Regions from separate parts of the Salinibacillus aidingensis genome, predicted to be linked through region 2. Evidence: riboswitches for the same ligand, from Rfam matches in the RefSeq annotation. Region 2 holds a riboswitch; the other holds the start of a gene.
What was found. A riboswitch is a leader RNA that binds a small molecule or an ion and turns the genes downstream of it on or off. The one in region 2 is predicted to bind thiamine pyrophosphate.
Positions count from the first base shown of each region.

Region 1: another riboswitch for thiamine pyrophosphate. It lies ahead of thiT (energy-coupled thiamine transporter ThiT); the one in region 2 lies ahead of thiM (hydroxyethylthiazole kinase).

Region 1 is NZ_AP043759.1:171,956-175,978, forward strand. Features, by position in the region: gene ACZ5OK_RS01040 (helix-turn-helix domain-containing protein) at 1-134, opposite strand, end outside; gene ACZ5OK_RS01045 (serine hydrolase domain-containing protein) at 315-1,616, shown strand; TPP riboswitch at 1,833-1,937, shown strand; gene thiT (energy-coupled thiamine transporter ThiT) at 2,066-2,650, shown strand; gene ilvE (branched-chain-amino-acid transaminase) at 3,133-4,023, shown strand, end outside.
Region 2 is NZ_AP043759.1:1,155,788-1,159,810, forward strand. Features, by position in the region: gene ACZ5OK_RS06310 (proline dehydrogenase family protein) at 1-35, opposite strand, end outside; gene ACZ5OK_RS06315 (hypothetical protein) at 237-1,088, shown strand; gene ACZ5OK_RS06320 (C45 family peptidase) at 1,288-2,334, shown strand; TPP riboswitch at 2,393-2,504, shown strand; gene thiM (hydroxyethylthiazole kinase) at 2,596-3,411, shown strand; gene thiD (bifunctional hydroxymethylpyrimidine kinase/phosphomethylpyrimidine kinase) at 3,398-4,023, shown strand, end outside.

The DNA.
Region 1 (4,023 bases), 980 kb from region 2:
ACATCCTGGCTGGGTTCGATGGTTTCATTTTCTATTTTACTTAAATAGGAAACCGAGCATATACCGGTGGCAAGCTCCTTTTGCGTCATCTTTTTCCTTGTACGATGATACTTAATTAATTTTCCCTGAAACATTCACATCATTCCCAGATCAAAATTTAGTACTATTTGGTAAGTAATTACATTATACCATATCTATTTTACTGGTATATTATTTTTAATACAATACAAATAATAGCTAATCTATTATTTGTTATTTCCACGTCATGGAGAAACAAAACACGATTCCAAAAACAAGGTTGGGGGCTAACGTTCATGTGGTCGTTATTCGAGAAAAGATTAATAGAGCGTATGGAGAAAGAACATCACGTGGGAACAGCGGTGGGCGTACTGAAAAGGGGTGTTGTCATTTATCAGAAGGGGTTTGGTGTGCTTGATTTACAATCCCGATCACCTGTAACCAGCAACTCATTATTTGGAACAGCCTCTATCAGTAAATCCTTTACAGCTCTGGCAATTATGATGCTGGAGGAACAGGGCTTACTGTCCGTTGATGACCCGGTTGTAAAATATGTCCCCGGTTTCAAGCTAAAGGGAATATCGGATATGAGACAGATAAAAATTCATCATCTATTAAGCCACACATCCGGACTGGCGCCGGTCAAAAGGGATGAGAACAGAAATCGCTTTAAAGATGAAAAAAACTTTTTAATGAGAGGGGATCATTCGATTTTAGGTGATCCTGGTGAATATTTCAGTTATTCAAATGACATGTTTTTATTGCTGGGCGAGATTATTGAAAAGACTTCAGGGAAGCTTTTTCGGCGATTTATTACTGAGGAAATTCTGAGACCGTTGGAAATGAACAGAACGACGCTTAGTATTGAAGAAATCCATAAAATGAATCAGGTCTCTACACCTTATTCCTATAATAAAGAGGAACGGAAGCATCAGAAGGAAGAATGGCCTTCATTGGGTATTTATGAAGTTGGCGGGGGTGTACGTTCAACGGTCCTTGATTTATTGGAATATGGTGACTTTTTCCTTAATCATGGGAAAATTGGAGATGAGGAGCTGCTATCCCCGATGGCTGTGAAAAAGATGTATCAGCCTTATGCGAAGGTCAGTCAAAACAAATATTATGGTTATGCTCTTAATGTAACATCTGATTACCATGGGTTTACGCTTGTCGAGCATGGGGGAAGCCAGCCTGGAGTATCCTCACATTTTGGCTTTGTACCCGAGGAAGAATTGGTGGTTGTGGTATTATCTAATGTATCTGATCTGCCAGCAGGGGACATCTGGTTAGAAGCGGTGAATACGGCTTTAGGATTACCCATTGGGGAAAAGGACGGGGAATTTCCTGAAAGCACCCTTTCCGAAGCACAATGGCAAAGTCTGATGGGTACCTATTCTTCAGATGAAGGTCATTTGCTGGTTGTTAAAATCGTTAACCATCAGCCGATGATTCATATAAATGGTGAAGACCACTCTGTATATCCATCTGATGAGCAAACACTCGTTATAAAAGGTTCCAACATCCCCGTTCATTTTTATATAAAAAATCATAGGTGCTGGGCAGCATTTTTCGGAATGCGAATGTTATTGAAAGAATAGTAATTTATCACGCATTAACTGGCCGTAATACCCCCACTTCAAGACTTGAGTGTACCCCAACAAGACTAAGTGGGGATAATCGGCCAGTAAATTCCTGATAAGTTCAACGAACCATCAGTGGGGAATGGAAAAAAACCACTGATGGAAGTTTCACTTTATGATTTTTTAGTTGTATTTCAGAAACGTACGTAGTATATTAGAATCAAAGTGAATGAGTTTGCCACAAAGGGGAGCCTGTTCGGCTGAGATTGAGCGTTTTCGTTCTTGACCCTTTGAACCTGTCAAGTTAGTACTTGCGTAGGGATTGTGGTGTTAAGGACAATTTGTTTTGAACGGCAAAGCAAAGTATCGCGCGTCCTTGCGCCATACTTTGCTTTTTTTATGAGCAAAAATCCATGTATGACGTGGCGACCTTCACTTTCATTATCTGATTGGGGAGGAATAATGAAATGGCGGCAAATCAGTCAAAGGTGTTGTTTGTAGTGGAAATCGCCATTTTCACGGCTTTAGCATTATTATTTGATGAACTGTCCAAATTTTTAACAGGACGTTTCTGGCCACAGGGCGGATCCGTATCGATTGGAATGCTTCCGGTATTAATCATGGCTTTCAGATGGGGTATCAAGGGGGGACTTCTGTCAGGCTTCCTGTTTGGAGGATTACAGCTATTATTAGGTGCCTCGATTTATCATCCTGTTCAAGGTTTTATCGACTACTTCCTTGCGTTTACGTTCGTAGGTTTTGCGGGGGTTTTTGCAAAACAGGTGAAACAAGGGATAACCAGCGGGAATTCTGTTAAGTGGATTTCGTTCGTAATCATGGGCACGATTATAGGAGGATTTCTCCGTTTCTTATGTCATTTTGTGGCAGGGATTGTCTTCTTTGCTTCCTTTGCAGGAGATCAGCCGGTTGTCATTTATTCACTGCTCTATAATGGTGCCTATATGAGTATTTCTGTTTTGTTCTGTATTATTCTATTAATTCTATTAATACCTGCGTTACCTAAAAGGTATTTTGCCATAGCAAAAGCTTAATTAAAAAGTGATTTATTTTAGATGACCGGTTCTGTTTGCGCTTATTAGCAGACGATGTAAAAATGACCATCCACGGATGGTCATTTTTTATGTTTAGTGTACCTATCAAAAGATCCCTTCCGTGTTTTCTAAAATATGGGCATATTTCATCTGACTATTAGGAGGCAAAAAAATGCGCAAAAACCTAATGGTGGAAGGAGTACAACAGCATCAATATTGGAAGCGTTTTCTAAAAATTTGACTTATAAAAATTATCAGAATTTTTTTGTTTTACCGGTTGACCTCCAAATGAAATGGCGTTATGATTATCGACAATATTAAAAAAACTACATGATGAAACCCATAGCAAGCTAAGTATAAATGCCCTTTAAAACTTCAAAAAGAAGGAATTTGAAAAAAGGGTTATTTTTGAAATTTTATACTTTAACGCGTTAACGCTTTTATGCAGTTCAATAAAATATGAAAAGAGAGGAGTGACGTATATGGGTGATCAGTGGATTTATTTAAATGGCGAATATGTGAGGAAAGAGGATGCCGTCATTTCCGTTTATGATCATGGTTTTTTGTATGGAGATGGGGTATTTGAAGGTATTCGTGTCTACAGCGGAAATGTGTTTAAGCTTGATGCACACGTTCATCGTCTTTATGAATCAGCTCATTCAATCATGCTTGATATCCCTTATGCAAAGGAGGAATTTAAGCAGATTATTGTGGACACGGTTCGCAAAAACAACTTGGAAAATGCCTATATACGAGTTGTGGTCTCACGCGGAAAAGGCAATCTGGGACTTGACCCTGATTTATGTGAGGAACCGCGTATTGTTGTGATCGCAGAAGCACTCGCTCTTTATCCGGAAGAATTATATGAACGAGGCTTAAAACTGGCATCCGTGGCGACGAGAAGAAATCGTCCTGATGTGCTTAGTCCACAGATTAAGTCTTTAAATTATTTAAATAATATTTTGGTCAAACAGGAGTCAAAGCAGGCAGGGGCTGATGAAGCACTCATGCTGAATGACCAGGGTTATGTTACTGAATGCTCCGGAGATAATATTTTCATTGTAAAAAATGGAACGATTTACACACCTCCTATTTATCTAGGTGCTCTGGAAGGCATTACGAGAAATGCCATTATAGACTTAGCGAACGAAAACGGATATGACCTTAAAGAACAGCCATTTACAAGGCATGATGTGTTTGTAGCGGATGAAGTATTTTTAACAGGAACAGCAGCAGAAGTGATTGCGGTTGTAGAAGTGGATCAGCGTCCAATTAATGGCGGTACAATCGGCGATGTAACCAGACATCTCTTGCAGGAGTTCAGAAAAGTCGTATTAACAGATGGCGTTCAATGCTATCCGGACAAGAAAAAC
Region 2 (4,023 bases):
TCTGACAGACCAATAAAAAAGTTTCTTAGATTCATAGCGCATCCCTCTGTTTGTATGGTTTTCTTTATTATAACACAAATTTGTAATTTAAAGTTAATTTAAAAAATTATGAAAAGGGATCAGATAGGCTCTTTCACCATTTTGATAAAAGCCGCCCCGTTCATTCACTGGACGTTTATCCATACAATAAAATGAAGTAAATTCATGACATAATTGATAGATCAGGAGGGATAGGAGTGGTCGCTGTAAAATCATCTGATCGCAATCCACAGGGAAAACCTAAATTATTTTTGCAGTCCATCGGCAATGAGTCTGTAAACCAACATTTATTTTGTCACAATATGGAAGAGGAGGAGCGTGAAAATCAAAGAAAGGAAATCCATCATTTGAAGAAGTCGATTAAGAACTATCACCATCTTTTACAGCAAATAGCTGGAAATGTTTTCTCTTTAAGAAGAACATTAAATCATTCCGTAAAAGATCACATCAAGTTACAAAATGAAGTAGGTCAGCTTACAGAGCTTGAGGAAAGGACAAAAAAAGACTTTTCCAGAAAATTAACGCAGCTCATTCGAAAGCAGCAACTAAATGAGCACCATTTTTTGGATCGTTTTGAGCGAAATGAAAAAATGAATGATCGGCTGCAGGAACAGCTTCAGGAACAGAAATCGAGCCAGCAGGTGATGAGACGAGAACACAGAAAAAAATATCAGGAAATGGATCATTCCTTACAGCACCTTAAACAGCATGAGAAAAGGATGTGGGGGGAAATGGAGCTCGTCAATCAACAGATCCAGGATATTAATACAGAGGTGCAGGACTATCAAAATCAAACAGATCATCGGCTCCAATCCTATGATGAAAGGCTTCAGGAAATTGATGATTTGTATAAGGACGAACATCCCTATGTTCAATTATTAAAATCACTGCCCCCGAATTATCCAGTTCGCCGTCTGTTCGTAAATGGGACTATTATACCTGTATCTCATTTTGTTCGTTATGATCCAATTAAAAGAATGGCGTATTTTAATAATGATAACCAGGTTAAAACGATAGATTCAGAGAACATTGAAGGGATTATATTTTAAACCATCAGAGAATCCAAGACATAGCGTATTTGCATATATTCTGAAAAGGCTGTGAGGTTGCAGCCTGTTTTTTGTTCTTCTGTTTTTGACAGGTTTAGACGTATATTCCTTTATTTACATCAGGCAAAATCTTTTTCTTATAAGCTTAGATTAAGTAAACTACTAGAGTAATTAAAGTTTATTAGATGAGGGATAAATGTTGAAACAAGTATATACAGACATATTTCAATATAGAGGAAGTCATTATGATTTTGGCTATCAGCAAGGGGAATGGTTAAAGCATTCTCCAATTTTATCGAAAAGAGAAAAGCAGCTCGGGTCTAAAAAAGAGCGTCATTTTAAGATTGACCAGGATCAGGTGATTTCGGCAATCAAAACTTTTATTCCGGGAGTTTTGGAAGAAATTTATGGTCTTGCTGATGCTCTGGAAATGAACATGGAGGAGGCTCTCCGTGAATTTGGTGGCTATTATTTAGAATATGGAAAGAGCGGTTGTTCAATTTTTACCGGGAAGGATTATCTGATCCGTAATTACGACAGTCATCCGGTTTCCTATGAAGGAAGGTATATGCTGTATCAGCCGACAGATGGTGGCTATGCGACACTTGGTCCTGCGATGCAAATTACCGGACGTATGGATGGTATGAATGAAAAAGGACTGGTGATGGGCTATAATTTTGTTCATCGAAAAAAGGGTGAGGATGGCTTTATTTGCAATATGATTGGTCGAATCATTTTAGAAACCTGTGCGAATGTGGAGGAGGGGATTCAAGTTTTAAAGGAGCTCCCACATCGCCACTCGTTTAATTATGTATTGCTGGATTCTACAGGGAAACGTGTTGTGGTTGAGGCCTCTCCCAGAAGCGTATCCTATCGGAAATCAAATATAAGCACCAATCATTTTGAATTAATAACGGAGGAAAATCGGTACCGCACCGATGAGTCCCGGGAAAGAAAAATGAACATCCTTTCAAAGGGAGAAGAGCTGGAAGATGGTTATCAGGCCTTCAGAATGATGAATGATTCAGATCAAGGAGTTTTTTCCTCCAAATATGATGCATGGGCAGGTACGCTTCACACAGCTGCTTATTTTCCCGAAGACATGAAGGCAGCCTTTGCCATAGGGGCGGATCGTTACCCTGTGATTTTTGATTTCTCTAAATGGTTAAAGGGAGAAAGAGTAAATGTGAAAAAAGTTAAAGGTCAACTGGAGCCGGATATACCCTTTCTAAATATGCATGAGTAAGTCATTATTGATTGATTTCCCGCAAAGAACGTTTTACAATGAAACTATATAATCAAATACATTCTACTAGGGGAGCCTGTGTGGCAGGCTGAGAAAAAAGCGTGAAGACTTTTTGACCCTCAGGACCTGATCTGGATCATGCCAGCGTAGGGAAGTAGCTTCTTTATAAGTATACTGACAGACAAACCAGGTCCATAGTGGCCTGTTTTTTTTATGGATAAAAATTACGCGTGGCTCCCTGAATATTAAGGAGGAAAAGGAATGTTTGAAAAGCTTACAAGTTTAAGAGAGAAACAGCCTTTAGTCCATAATATTACAAATGTTGTGGTGACCAATTTTACGGCTAATGGTCTGTATGCTCTGGGGGCTTCTCCAGTTATGGCTTATGCAAAAGAGGAAGTCGCAGAAATGGCCCGGATATCCGGATCCGTGGTATTAAATATTGGAACCTTAACGAAAGATCAGGTCGATGCCATGCTGATTGCAGGTAAATCCGCAAACGATCATGGAGTACCAGTTGTGCTGGATCCTGTTGGTGCGGGTGCAACAACATATCGTACCCAAACAGCAAAAAGAATATTAGAAGAGATTGATGTCACCCTTGTTCGTGGGAATGCTGGTGAAATTTCCAATATAGCAGGCGAACAGATAAGGATGAAAGGTGTAGATGGAGGAGATACCGAAGCCAACACGATTGAATTAGCACAGAAGGCAGCCCAATTATTTGAATGTACAGTGGTGATTACAGGGGAAACAGATGTAATTTCAGATGGGAAGGGAACCTGTACCGTTTTAAATGGTGACCCGCTGCTTACTCAAGTGACCGGAACAGGGTGCTTATTATCATCTGTTCTTGGTGCATTCCTTGCTGTTGACGGGGATATTGTCGGAACTGCTACTGCCGGTGTTTCTTTTTATGGAATTGCGGCAGAGAAAGCAGCTGAAAAATGTGCCTGGAATGAACCTGGACGCTTTCAAATGGAATTCTTAAATGAACTGGCTAAACTTACAGAGAGTGATGAATCCTTAGCAAAAATACAACATCTGACAGAGGAGGGACACCATGAACGTATCTAAAGCCTTAACCATTGCGGGTTCTGATAGTGGAGGGGGAGCAGGTATACAGGCTGATTTGAAAACATTCCAGGAACTAGGTGTATATGGAATGTCTGCATTAACAGCAGTAACTGCTCAAAATACGTTAGGAGTACAGGGGGTATATCCGGTTTCCATTGAAGGAATCAACGATCAAATCGATGCCATTGGTCAGGATCTTGGAACGAATGCTGTAAAAACAGGCATGCTTCATTCAAGCGAAGTGATTGAAGCGGTGAGTGAAAAAATTATGGAGTATCAATTCCCGAATCTTGTTGTTGATCCAGTGATGGTAGCCAAAGGCGGTGCAAAGCTGTTACAGGATGAAGCCGTGGAAACATTGGTCAATAGGCTGATTCCTTTAGCCGCTGTTGTTACGCCAAATTTGCCGGAAGCTGAAATCATTACCAACCGTAAAATTCAATCGTTGGATGACAAAAAGGAAGCAGCCCGACAAATCATTGAATCAGGGGCCGTATCGGTTGTGATGAAGGGTGGTCATGAAGAGACTGCTGAAGTTACCGATTTATTTTATGATGGGGAAACCTTTTTGGAGCTTACATCCCCAAGAATCAATACCCGGCATACCCACGG